Regions from separate parts of the Streptomyces sp. NPDC001507 genome, predicted to be linked through region 1. Evidence: riboswitches for the same ligand, from Rfam matches in the RefSeq annotation. Region 1 holds a riboswitch; each other region holds the start of a gene.

Region 1 (3,213 bases):
GGCGGTCGTCGTCGGCGACCTGACCGGCATCGACCTGGACGAGCTGCTCGGCGAGACCCTGGGCGCCTGGCGCGGCTCCACCGCGCAGCCCCGCCCGGTCCCGGCGGTGACGGCCGACGACACCGGCCGGGTCGTCATCGTGGACCGCCCCGGCGCCGTCCAGACCCAGCTGCTCATCGGCCGCGTCGGCCCCGACCGGCACGACCGGGTCTGGCCCGCCCAGGTGCTCGGCACCTACTGCCTGGGCGGCACCCTCACCTCCCGCCTGGACCGCGTCCTGCGCGAGGAGAAGGGCTACACCTACGGCGTCCGTTCCTTCGGGCAGGTCCTGCGGTCCGCCCCCGACGGCACCGGCGCCTCGATGCTCGCCATCAGCGGCTCCGTGGACACCCCGAACACCGGCCCGGCCCTGTCGGACCTGTGGACGGTGCTGCGCACGCTCGCCGCCGGGGGCCTCACGGACGCCGAGCGCGACGTGGCCGTGCAGAACCTCGTCGGGGTGGCGCCGCTCAAGTACGAGACGGCGGCGGCCGTCGCGGGCACCCTGGCCGATCAGGTCGAGCAGTACCTGCCCGACGACTTCCAGGCCACGCTGTACCGCCAACTGGCCGCCACCGGCACCGTGGAGGCCACCGCGGCGGTCGTGAACGCCTTCCCGGTGGACCGCCTGGTGACGGTCCTCGTCGGGGACGCGGCGCAGATCAAGGAGCCCGTGGAGGCCCTCGGGATCGGCGAAGTCACGGTCGTCGCCGCCGAGTAGCGGCACGCGCGTGCGGAGCCCTGGTGACCACCCGGTCACCAGGGCTCTGGAATGTCCGAATTGGGGCGGAGGTTGCCTGTCTGCCCTGTGGGATGTGCGACAAAAACCGTGATCCGTTTGAGCATTGAAGGTGGGCCCTCGTAGGTTCTTCCGGGCTGTCCGTCAGGCATCGCGCCGCGTCCGCGGCACCGGACAGCCATCGCCGAGTCCCCGTACGGCGCGAGCCAGGGGAGCCGGGGACCCACGCAGTCCCTGGGGTGAATCGGGCGCCCGCGCATGTCGCGAGGGGGTCCGTAGGAGACCTTCCTGCTCCGAACCCGTCAGCTAACCCGGTAGGCGAGAGGGAAGGAAAGGACCAGCCTCTACATGGCGTTCATGTGCGCCTCCGGGAAGCACCGTCGTCCCGGCCGGGTGAAGCGCACCACCGCGCAGGCCGCCGGCATCGCGGCCCTCACCACCACGGGTGTCATCGGCACCGTCTCCGCAGCCCCGGCGGTCGCCGCCGAGAACTCCGTGGAGCAGACCGGCCTCACCCCGGTCATCACGATCAGCGACTCCGTCGCCGAGCAGATCGACGCCCAGGCCGTCGCCCAGAAGGCGGTCGCCGAGCGCAAGGCGGCCGAGGAGGCCGCCCGGAAGAAGGCCGCGGAGCAGGCCAAGAAGGAGCGTGCTGCCAAGGCGCGCGCCGCCCGCGAGGCCGAGCGCAAGCGCCTCAACACCTTCGTCGCGCCGATCAGCGGCTCCTACGTCTCCACCGGCTACAAGACCGGCGGCTCCCTGTGGTCCTCCGGTGCCCACACCGGCATCGACTTCCACGCAGCGAGCGGTACGGTCGTGCACGCGGTCGGCACCGGCACGGTCGTCTCCACCGGCTGGGGCGGGGCGTACGGCAACGAGATCGTCATCAAGATGGCCGACGGCATGTACACCCAGTACGGCCACCTCTCGTCCATCGGCGTCTCGGTGGGGCAGCAGGTCACGCCGGGCCAGCAGATCGGGCTCTCCGGCGCGACCGGCAACACGACCGGCCCCCACCTCCACTTCGAGGCCCGTACGACCCCCGAGTACGGCTCCGACGTCGACCCGGTCGCCTACCTCCGCAAGCACGGCGTGAACGTCTGAGGGAGCCGGACGGCTGCGCTGAGGCCGACGTGGCCTCGGCCGGGTGCGGGTGCGTGGGGGTTGCTCGCGCAGTTCCCCGCGCCCCTTTCAGGGGCGTCACGGGCAGCGCCCCTTCAGGGGCGCGGGGAACTGCGCGACCGGCCACGACGCGCCCGCAGCCGACCACCGTGCGACAACAACTCGTGAGAAGTTCCGCAGCCCCGGCCCGTGCGCCGGGGCTTTCGTCGTTTTCGTGCCGCTGCTGTCCAAAATATATCCCTGGATTCCGGCCCCCCTTCGGAAATTCCGGCTCATTGCAATAGAGTCACGGAACGAGCGCCACTCGGCGGCGTTTCACGGGGATTAAGGCGGAGGTCGGACATGCGTATTCCGGCGCACTCGGTATGCACGGCGATCCGGGACGACATCGTCGCGGGTGTCTACGAGCGGGGCAGCCGGCTCACCGAGGAACTCCTGGCCCGTCGTTACGGGGTCTCGCGCGTCCCCGTCCGTGAGGCCCTGCGCACCCTGGAGGCCGAGGGCTTCGTGGTGACGCGCCGGCACGCGGGCGCGTGCGTGGCCGAACCGACCGAGCAGGAGGCCGCCGACCTGCTGGAGATGCGCATGCTCCTGGAGCCGCTCGGCGCCTCCCGGGCCGCCCAGCGCCGCACCGAGGCCCACCTCAAGGTGCTGCGCGGACTGGTCAGGCTGGGGCAGGAGCGGGCCCGGCGGGGCAACAGCGAGGATCTGCGCTCCCTGGGCGGCTGGTTCCACGAGACGCTCGCGCAGGCCTCCGGCAGCCACGCCCTGACCTCGACGCTCACCCAGCTGCGTCACAAGATCGCCTGGATGTACACCGTGGAGACGCCCGCCAACCCCGTGGAGTCCTGGACGGAGCACGGCGCCATCGTGGACGCGGTGGCGCGGGGGGACGGCGACCGTGCCCGGGCGATCACGGCCCTGCACACCGAACGCTCGACGGTCTCCCACCGGCTGCGATTTCCCGGCGCCACCGAACGGGCGAACGGTGTGAGGACTTCGCAACATCCCGTAAACATGTCGGGCCTGCGGCATTAACACGCGCGCCGTATACAAAGAGGTGTTATTCGGCGGGGCGTATTTTCGCTGCCCGAATTCAAGCGCGCCGGGAATTAACGGGCGCGCTCGTTTCGTATGCCCGCGGTAAAGTCGGGTGCCGGGTTTCCGTGAACTCCCGGGCGGGATCGTCGTAAAGCCGGGTGCGGGTTCCGTATGGGCGGCGGGGAAACGGCGAGGCCGCGCCGACCCCTGTGGGGGTGGCGCGGCCCCGGACGTGCGGGCGCAGGTCGCTCAGACGGTCTCGGGGAGCTCTT
Region 2 (3,213 bases), on a different contig from region 1:
ACGGTGAACATCTTCATCGCCGTCCTGTGGACCTGAGCCTCCGGCGCCGTGCCGCGGACCTGATCCCCGGCACCCTCACCGTGCCTTCCTGAGAGCGGTACGGGCGGCCGGAGGGGAGACATGCCGGACATGTCCCTGATGCTGGGGAGAGCCGGCCGCGGTACCGGCGGGGCACGTGCGCGTGCCGACCGAAAACCGCGCCCGGCCGCGCGGACCGTGCGGTCGCGGCGGACAGGAGCGCCGAGGGGCGTCGGCGGGAGACCGGGGATGCGTGGCGGCGGGCGGGCGCCGTGGCGCGTGCGGGCCGGCGGAGGGAAGCGGGTGGGGGCGCCCGGGAGGTGGCGGGCGCCCCGCGGGGTCAGGCCGGGCGCACCACGCTGTGGATGATCGACTCGCCGCCGTAGTAGATCGACTCCTCGCGGACGTAGGCGCCGGGCTTCGGGGCGTGGATCATCATGCCGTTGCCGATGTAGATGCCGACGTGGCTGACGTCGTCGTAGAAGAAGACCAGATCGCCGGGGAGGGCGTCGGCGAGGGAGACGGTGGTGCCGGCGTTCACCTGGTCGTAGGTGGTGCGCGGCAGGGAGACGCCCGCGGCCTTCCAGGCGGCCTGGGAGAGCCCGGAGCAGTCGTAGGAGCCGGGTCCGGTGGCACCCCAGACGTACGGCTTGCCGATCTGTGCGCGGGCGAAGGCGATCGCCTTGGCGGCCTTCGTGGCATAGGCGGAGTCCGGGCCGGAGTCCGAACCGGAGCCGGAAGCGGAGCCGCCCGACGCCGAGGACGCCGCGGACGACGAGGCCTCCCGGCCGGCAGCGGCGGCCTGCTGCTTCGCCAGCTCCGCCGCCTTGCGGGCCGCCTCCTCCTGCTGCCGCTTCTCGATCACCGCCAGCCGGGCCTTCTCCGCGGCCGTCAGCTGCGACAGCAGCTCCCGCGCGGAGGCCAGCTTCGTCTGCACGGTGGTCTTGGCGGCCTTGAGGTCGTCCTGCGTCCCGGTGAGCGCCTCGAGGCTCCGGGTGGCCTCCTGCCGCTTCTTCATGGTCGCGGCCTGCTGGGTGACGTAGTCGTCGACCGCGCCCTTCTGGCGCGAGGTCAGGCGGCTCATCAGCTGGTCCTGGTCGAAGTAGCCCTGGGGGCTGTCCGCGAGCAGGAAGGTCGCGGTGTCGGGAACGCTCGCGCCGGTCCGGTACTGGGCCGCGGCGAACGAACCCAGTTCCTCACGCGCCTTGTTGAGCCGTTCGGTGCGTCTGGCGACGTCGTCGAGCAGGGTGTCGACCTGCTTGCGCTGTCTGCCGGTGCGCTCCTTGGCCGCGTTGTACTTCTCGGTCGCCGACTCCGCCTGCCGGTAGAGGGCGTCGACCTTCTTCTCGACCTCCTCCAGGCTCGGCTTGCCGTCCTCGGCGGGCGCGGCCTCGGCCGACTGGGAGAACAGGGCCATGGAGGTGAGGGTTGCGGTGGCCAGCGCGGGGGTGCGTATGCCTGCCGCGCGCGCTCCTGACGGCCGGGACTTGCGGTGCGACGCCAACGGGGGCGACTCCTTCCGGTGTTCCGCCTACCGAGTTAGCTGTCGGGTTCGGGCGGGTGGGTCGGAAGGGTTGCCCTACGGTCCGTCCCCGGAGGGGAGGCGGGACCGATTCACCCCGGGATCGGTGTGGGTCCCCGGCTCCGGATGCGCGGTGGCGCCCCGGACTCGGCGGAGGCCGTGCGGCCCGGCGACGTTCGCCGGTGGGGGTCGTACGGCCTGCCCGGCACGCTAGCCAACTCGTGTGGTCTCTGTGAAGTTTGATGTGCGATATGCCCGATACATTTTCGTGACCTGGGCGTTGTGCTCTGCTCAGGCGGGGCGATCTGGGGGGTTATGGGTGACTTGCCCGGGCGGATCCAAAGGTTCCGGGCGGGAGGGATCCAAAGGTCCGGGGTGGGCGTCGGCGGCTGCGGGACGCGCGTCCACCTGCTGTGACGGAGGGGATCCGTTCGGTCACGGGGGCGAGTTTTCGGGGTGGCGGCCGGTTGTCGGTGGCGCGCCCTAGACTCGGAGAGCGATGAGCAGCCTCTTTGACGACAGCTTCCTGGCGAGCCTCCAGGCCCCCCGCGGCCACGACGAGGAACCCCCGCCGCCGCCCGAGGACGAGCACGCTCCGGAGTCGGTTCCGGACGATCTGTTCGGCGGGAAGTTCGACGTGCCCCCGGACCGGGACGCCTACTACCGCGACGGCGCCGCCCGCCCGGCCCTGGACCCGGCCGCGCTCCTGGAGGGGCTGAACGACAACCAGCGGGCCGCCGTCGTGCACGCAGGCTCCCCGCTGCTCATCGTGGCCGGCGCCGGTTCCGGCAAGACGCGCGTGCTCACCCACCGCATCGCACACCTGCTCGGCGCGCGCCAGGTGCACCCGGGTCAGATCCTCGCGATCACCTTCACCAACAAGGCCGCGGGCGAGATGAAGGAGCGCGTCGAGCACCTCGTCGGCCCGCGCGCGAACGCCATGTGGGTGATGACCTTCCACAGCGCCTGCGTGCGGATCCTGCGCCGGGAGAGCAAGAAGCTCGGCTTCACCTCCTCCTTCTCGATCTACGACGCCGCCGACTCCAAGCGCCTGATGGCCCTGGTCTGCCGCGACCTGGACCTCGACCCCAAGCGCTTCCCGCCGAAGTCGTTCAGCGCCCAGGTCAGCAACCTCAAGAACGAGCTGGTCGACGAGGAGGACTTCGCCGCCCGGGCGAGCGACGGCTTCGAGAAGACCCTCGCCCAGGCCTACGCCCTGTACCAGTCGCGGCTGCGCGAGGCGAACGCCCTCGACTTCGACGACCTGATCATGACGACGGTCAACCTGCTGCGCGCCTTCCCGGACGTCGCCGAGCACTACCGCCGCCGCTTCCGGCACGTCCTGGTCGACGAGTACCAGGACACCAACCACGCCCAGTACGCCCTCGTGCGCGAGCTGGTCGGCACCGGCGCACACGAGGAGGACACCCCGCCCGGCGAGCACGACCTGCCGCCCGCCGAGCTCTGCGTCGTCGGTGACGCCGACCAGTCGATCTACGCCTTCCGGGGCGCCACGATCCGCAACATCCTCCAGTTCGAGGAGGACTACCCGAACGCGACGACGATCCTCCTGGAGCAGAACTACCGCTCCACGCAGACGATCCTCTCCGCCGCCAACGCGGTCATCGAGCGCAACGAGTCCCGCCGCCCGAAGAACCTGTGGACCAACGCGG
Region 3 (3,213 bases), on a different contig from region 1:
CCACGCTGGAGGCGGTGGCCGGCCGGCTGGAGCGGGCGCTGGCGCGCGAGGGCGTCCGGCGCGGCGGCATCGACGCCCACGAGGGGTTCACCACCGCCGTACTCGCCGAACTCCCGCACGGCGACGGCACGCTGCGGCTCGTCAACCGCGGGCATCCGCCGCCCCTGCTGCTGCACGGCGACGGCGAGGTGTGCCCGGTGCGGGCGCCGGAGGCCGCGCTGCCGCTCGGGATGGGCGAGTTGGGGACGTGGCCCGACCGGGCGGCCGAGCACGCGTTCCCGAGTGGCGCCACGCTGCTGCTGCACACCGACGGCCTCTCCGAGGCACGGGACGCGCACGGCCGGTTCTACGACCCGCAGCGGCGGCTGACCGGCCGTACCGCCATCGCCCCCGGCGCCCTGGTGGCCCGGCTCGCGGCCGAGGTGCGCCGGCACACCGGCGGCGGCATGACGGACGACATGGCGCTGCTCGCCGTACGACGGCCCTGAACGGCGGGCGGTCACGCTCGGTGTCCGAGCGACCGCCCTGCGCATAACAACTGAGTCACCATCAAAACCTGTGTGACTCCTGAGCTGAGCAGCGCGCCCCGTCGACTCGACCGATTTTGACCGGTCGCGGCAGGTAAGTCCAAGCTTTGAAAGCTTAATGATCAAGACGAACTGCTTGGAATCTGGTAGCCGGGTCTATTAACGTTCGATAACGCAGCGCGGTCGTCCCAGCCGTCACCCGCGACGGCTCCGTGCGCACGCGCCGAATCCCGCAAGGGAACCGGGGAACCACCACCTTGGGGTGAATCGCACGGCTACCGCCGGGTAGGAAACGGCCGGTATACGCGCGTAGGAGACCTTCCCGCTCCGAACCCGTCAGCTAACCCGGTAGGCGGCGGAAGGAAAGGAGTGCGCCCGCGTGGCGTCCAACCCGCCTGCTCCGACAGCCCCGTTCGTGCCCAGCCAGCGCCGGCCCGAGACCTTCGCGTACGGCGGCTACAGCGCCGACGAGGGCCCCTTCGAGGAGTGGAACCCCACCGAGGAGTCCCTCTCCGCGGCCCGCGGCCGGCACCGGGTCGCCAAGCAGAAGGGCGGCGGGCTCGCCCGCAGCTCCACGGTTCTCGGTGTCGGCGTCATAGCCGCCGTCGGCGCGGGCGGCATGGCCAGCGCCAACACCGGCAAGCCGCCGGTCTCCATCTCGCTGCCCGACCTGCCCTCCTCGGTCGACGCCCTGCTCGGCGAGGGCAGCGGCCACCAGGCCACCCAGACCGCGCTCAGCAGCGTCACCACGACGACGGCCACCGACGCGGACTCCTCCTCGTCCGACGCCGGCGAGGCGCTGCGCAGCCGGATCATCGCCCAGGCCGCGCAGCAGCAGAACCAGCTCGACACCAAGGCCAGTGCCAAGGCCGTCGCCGCCGCCGACAAGGCGATCGCGGACGCCGAGGCCAAGGCGGAGAAGGCGGCCGCCGCCAAAGCCGCCGACGCCAAGGAGAAGGCCGAGGCCTCCGCGAAGCAGAAGGCCGAGCAGGCCCGCCTCGCCGAGCTGGCCAAGCAGTACACGCTGCCCGTCGTCTCGTACACGATCACCGGCACCTTCGGCCAGGCCGGCTCCATGTGGGCCTCCGGCTACCACACCGGCCTCGACTTCGCCGCGCCCACCGGCACGCTGATCAAGGCCGTGCACAGCGGCACGGTCACCGAGGCGGGCTGGGCCGGCTCCTACGGCTACCGCACGATCATCACCCTCGACGACGGCACCGAGCTGTGGTTCTGCCACCAGTCCTCGATCGGCGTCAAGGTCGGCCAGAAGGTCGCCACCGGCGACGTCATCGGCCGCGTGGGCGCCACCGGCAACGTGACCGGCCCGCACCTCCACCTGGAGGTCCACCCGAACGGCCAGGCCACTGCCATCGACCCCATGCCCTGGCTGCGCGGCAAGGGCCTCAACCCCTGACCCCGGCCCGTACCGCACCGACCGGCTCCCGGCGGCCCTGACGACAACCCCCGGCGTCAGGGCCGCCGGCGTGCCGAACCACGGATTCCGCTTTTACGAGAACTTCGTACTCGACGGGGATGGGTCCCCGGGCGGCCCGTGTTGAAGTGGAGCATGACTGCTCTTCGCAAACTCGGCTCCTCCGACCTCGAGGTCTTCCCGCTCGCCCTCGGCGGCAACGTCTTCGGCTGGACCGCCGACGAGGCCACCTCCTTCGCCGTCCTCGACGCGTACACCGCCGCGGGCGGCAACTTCGTCGACACCGCCGACTCGTACACGGCGTGGATCGAGGGCAACAAGGGCGGCGAGTCCGAGACCATCATCGGGAAGTGGGTGAAGGCGCGCGGCAACCGCGACGACGTCGTCATCGCGACGAAGGTCAGCCAGCACCCCGAGTACCAGGGCCTGTCCGCCGCCAACATCAAGGCCGCCGCCGACGCGTCCCTGCGCCGTCTCGGCACCGACCGGATCGACCTGTACTACACGCACTTCGACAAGCCCGAGATCCCGGTCGAGGAGATCATCGGCGCGCTGGACGAGCTGGTGCGGGCGGGCAAGGTCCGGCACATCGCCGCGTCCAACATCACGCCGGAGCGGCTCCAGGAGTCCCTGGACTTCTCCGACCGCGAGGGCCTCGCCCGGTACGTGGCCCTCCAGCCCCACTACAACCTGGTCTCCCGCGACACCTACGAGGGCCCCCTCCAGGACCTGGCCTCCCGTACCGGCCTCGCGGCCGTCCCCTACTTCGCGCTGGCCGCCGGCTTCCTCACCGGCAAGTACCGCCCCGGTACGACGGTCGACAGCGCGCGAGCGGGCCGGGCCGCCCAGTACGCCGAGTCGGAGCGCGGCCAGAAGGTGCTGGCGGCCCTGGACGAGATCGCCGCGGCCCACGAGGCCCCGATCCCCACGGTCGCCCTGGCCTGGCTTGCGGCCCAGCCCACCATCATGGCCCCGATCGCCTCGGCCCGCACGCTGGAGCAACTCCCCCCGCTGCTGGGCGTCGCCGACCTGACCCTGACGTCCGAGGAACTGACAAAGCTGACAACGGCTTCCGCCTGACGGCCCGAGAGCCCGCCCCCTCCCGCTCCTCCGGTGCACCCTTTTCGCCGCGACGGTGCTCAGCCCGCGCGGTGTATTCCGGCGGTGCCGAGCCGTCCGCAACCCCGATGCACTAACTCCGGTACGGATTGTAGGCCGGATACGGCGCCGCCGCCCCGTAAGCCGGCGGTG
Region 4 (3,213 bases), on a different contig from region 1:
CCGGAGTTGATGCAGTCGACCATCTTCCGCATCAGGCTCTCGTCGAAGACGTTGATGAAGTCTCCGTGGTCGGTGACCGGCTTGTGCAGCTGCTCGGGGAACGAGTCCACCGCGAACAGCGGGACCGTACGGCCGCCGTCCTGGAGGCTCGGCGCGGCCACGGCGTAGACGATGCGCTGCACCAGCTGCGGGATGGCCTGGAAACCGGCCGGGCAGCTGCCGTCGGGGCCTTCGAACGCCACGTGGGTGCGGTGGTTGGCGCTGTCGATGTTCCGGCCGTCCCAGCAGCTCTGGAACCGGAACGTGCGCACGACGTCACTGCCGGAGGGGCAGAGCGGGTACTTGTCCTTGAGCTGCCGGTCCTCGTAACCGGTGCAGCTCCAGGAGGCGTTGGCGTTGGCCGGGCCGTTGACGAACGCCTTGGCGTCGCCGGTGATGATGCGCAGCAGCCGTGGCATCTCGGTGACCTTGGAGGTGGGGTTGCCCTCGAAGGTCAGCGTGACCTGCTTCGCCGTGACGATCTGCCCGGCGTTGCCCTCGGTGCCGCCGCCCGGCTTGTCGGCGTCCCGTTCCTGCTTGCCGTTCTGCAGCCGCAGCACGGGCCAGTAGTACGTGGACTTGTCGCCCTGGTCCGCACAGCTGGTCTGCGCGTTGGCCAGGTCCTGGTCGCTGGCGAAGGCGTTGTTGGACTGGTTGCCGATGTAGTCGTGGAAGTGGTGGGCGCCGTTGGAGACGCCGGGCGCGACGATGACGTTGTCCGAGTTGAACAGGCCGTTCGCGTTGACGCCGCAGCTGGAGGAGAAGGTGCCGGTGGAGCCGCCGGGCTGCTCGGCCGGGGTGGAGACGTTGGGCTGGACCGAGGTGATGTCCGCGTAGTCGGCGGCGACCGGCCCGTTGCCGCCCTGGCCGCCGGCGCCGGTGCCCTGGCTCGGCGCGGCGCTGCCCTGGCCGCTCTGGCTCGGCGTGGCACTGCCCTGGGGAGCCGCCGACTGCCCGGCGTCCTGGTTCGAGGAGCGCAGGGTGCAGGCGGCGAGGTCGTCGAGGCCCTGCGGGCGGTCGCCCTCACGGCCGATGGCGTCGGCGATGCGCTGGAGCGACTCGGACCGCTCCGCCTTCAGCGGGTCGATGATCGTCTGGCCGGCGAAGCCGGGGTTCTGCTCGATCTCGGCCGCGGACTGGGTGAGTTGCTGGTAGGCGGCGGCGATCTGCTGGTCCAGCTGGGCGAGTTCACGGTCGACGTCCGCCCGGGCGCCGTCGGGAACCGCGGTCAGCCGGCTGCCGACGTCGGGGCAGTAGATCGTGGGCGCGGACAGCACCTGGCCGGTGGCGACCTGCCCCTGGCCACCGCCGTTCTCGGTGGCCGAGGCATAGACGTTCACCGCGACCAGTCCTCCGCCGCCGAGCATCAGGGCGACCGCTGCGAAGGTCGCGCGCTGTGCGCCGGTCGGGCGTCTGCGCCTGTTGCGTCTCAAGGTCGTTCCCCTGCGTGTCGTGGGCGGCCGGGCATGGAAATCCCCCGCTCTATACGGCCCACGGCGCCACCGTGTTCAACAGACCCACGAATTCACGGTGACCTCACAGAAAGCGCGTGCACCGGAACAGGCGAACGCGACCGACGGCAACGCCCCGGTGACCCTGCGAATGCAATGGATGCGCGCGAAATGCCGTTCCGTACGGTCGAGTTCCGAACGCTAAGACGAACATCACAAATACGTATCGGACATTAGCCACTTCAACCTTCACACGAGTGACACAAGTTGGCTAAGTTGACGGGCAAGCCGCTCGGCTCCCCCCGGCGAATCCCGTCGGGCCGCGCGGCCTCCGCCGAGTCCGGTGCCCCTCAGGGGCTGATCCGGAGCCGGGGACCCAACCGACCACTGGGGTGAATCGGCCGCCGTCCGCAAGGGCAAAGGCCGTAGGGCATGCCTTCCGGATTCGACCGCCCGAACCCGACAGCTAACCCGGTAGGCGGAGTACGGAAGGAGCACGACCCCTCAATGGCGCCCGAGAGCCGTGACGAGGTTCGACAGCGGATCGACAGCCTCTACGACCAGGCCGAGAACGCCACCGGGAACTACAACGCCACCCGTGCGATGAGCGGGGGCTCGCGCTCACGCGGCGTCCCGCTGTTCAAACGGCCCCGTCGTGACGACCCGGGCCTCGACAACATCGCCCGGGAGTGGTTCGAGGGGGCGCGCTCGAAGCTCGGGCCGAGCGTTCCGGCCGCGCTGCCCTCCGACCGGCAGCCCGCCCGGTCCGGCCCGCGGCGGCCCGTCAGCGCCATGGCCGCCGACCTCCTCGGCCAGCTGGAGGACTCCGGCCCGGCCCGGCTGGAGCTGACCGCGGGACCGTCCGCACAGAGCGAGATCGAGGTCGTCCGCGAGCTGCCGGCGCGCCCGAAGCTGGAGTTGACGGCCGGGTCCGCCGCAGCGCTGCCCGCGGGGACCCCGGGTGCGCCCAGGGCGCTGCCCGCCGCCGGGCAGCAGCGGCCCACGCCGGGTGCCTCGAAGACCAGGAACCAGCTCAAGCTCGCCAAGGCGCGCGAGGTGCTGTCCCAGCGCACCGGTCAGCGCGCGATCGCCGCCCTCGACGCGGCCCCGGCCCCTGTCACCCAGGGTGTTCCGCAGTCGCCCAGCCCCTGGCCGGCGCCCGAGGCCCAGGCCCCGCCGCAGCAGTGGCAGGCTCCCGCCGCCGGCATACCGAACCAGCGCACCGGCAGCGGCTCCGCCCGGTCCGACTCCCCTGCCGCCACCCGCGCGCTCCCGGCGGTGACCGAGACGGGCGGCATCCCGATCGTGTCCCCTTCGGACACCGGTACCTTCCGCATCATGACCCCGGGGGGTGCCGACCGTGCCCCGACCCGGGCCGCGGCCGACATGGGCGGTTTCCGCCTCATGACCCCGGGCGGCTCGGGCGGCGGGACCTACCAGAGCGCGCCCGCCATGGACACGGGCGCCGCCCAGGCTCCGGCGCCGGTGGACACCGGCTCCTTCCGCATCATGACGCCGGGTGCCACGGGCTCGTTCCCGATGCCGACGCCGGCCGACGCGGGCGGCTTCCCGACGGCTGATCCCATGGCGAGCACCAGCGTCTTCCCGACGGCGGACCCCATGACGGGCAGCAGCGCCTTTCCGACCGCCGACCCAATGACGGGCACCAGCGTCTTCCCGACGGCGGACCCCATGACGGGCACCAGCGCCTTCCCGACCGCCG

The links. A riboswitch is a leader RNA that binds a small molecule or an ion and turns the genes downstream of it on or off. The one in region 1 is predicted to bind cyclic di-AMP.
Positions count from the first base shown of each region.
Region 2: it holds a riboswitch for cyclic di-AMP, as region 1 does, so the genes downstream of both, ACFY0K_RS29390 (NlpC/P60 family protein) here and ACFY0K_RS40220 (M23 family metallopeptidase) in region 1, are expected to answer to the same signal.
Region 3: it holds a riboswitch for cyclic di-AMP, as region 1 does, so the genes downstream of both, ACFY0K_RS31980 (M23 family metallopeptidase) here and ACFY0K_RS40220 (M23 family metallopeptidase) in region 1, are expected to answer to the same signal.
Region 4: it holds a riboswitch for cyclic di-AMP, as region 1 does, so the genes downstream of both, ACFY0K_RS03225 (NlpC/P60 family protein) here and ACFY0K_RS40220 (M23 family metallopeptidase) in region 1, are expected to answer to the same signal.

Region 1 covers NZ_JBIAVV010000015.1:142,752-145,964, reverse strand. The annotation lists gene ACFY0K_RS40225 (M16 family metallopeptidase) at 1-760, shown strand, start outside; cyclic di-AMP (ydaO/yuaA leader) riboswitch at 951-1,114, shown strand; gene ACFY0K_RS40220 (M23 family metallopeptidase) at 1,127-1,882, shown strand; gene ACFY0K_RS40215 (GntR family transcriptional regulator) at 2,243-2,938, shown strand; gene ACFY0K_RS40210 (HPr family phosphocarrier protein) at 3,191-3,213, opposite strand, start outside.
Region 2 covers NZ_JBIAVV010000009.1:417,223-420,435, forward strand. The annotation lists gene ACFY0K_RS29385 (hypothetical protein) at 1-36, shown strand, start outside; gene ACFY0K_RS29390 (NlpC/P60 family protein) at 359-1,522, opposite strand; cyclic di-AMP (ydaO/yuaA leader) riboswitch at 1,530-1,703, opposite strand; gene pcrA (DNA helicase PcrA) at 2,040-3,213, shown strand, end outside.
Region 3 covers NZ_JBIAVV010000010.1:466,611-469,823, forward strand. The annotation lists gene ACFY0K_RS31975 (PP2C family protein-serine/threonine phosphatase) at 1-488, shown strand, start outside; cyclic di-AMP (ydaO/yuaA leader) riboswitch at 739-899, shown strand; gene ACFY0K_RS31980 (M23 family metallopeptidase) at 907-1,944, shown strand; gene ACFY0K_RS31985 (aldo/keto reductase) at 2,098-3,042, shown strand; gene ACFY0K_RS31990 (PrsW family intramembrane metalloprotease) at 3,155-3,213, opposite strand, start outside.
Region 4 covers NZ_JBIAVV010000001.1:697,529-700,741, reverse strand. The annotation lists gene ACFY0K_RS03230 (DUF1996 domain-containing protein) at 1-1,406, opposite strand, end outside; cyclic di-AMP (ydaO/yuaA leader) riboswitch at 1,813-1,987, shown strand; gene ACFY0K_RS03225 (NlpC/P60 family protein) at 1,998-3,213, shown strand, end outside.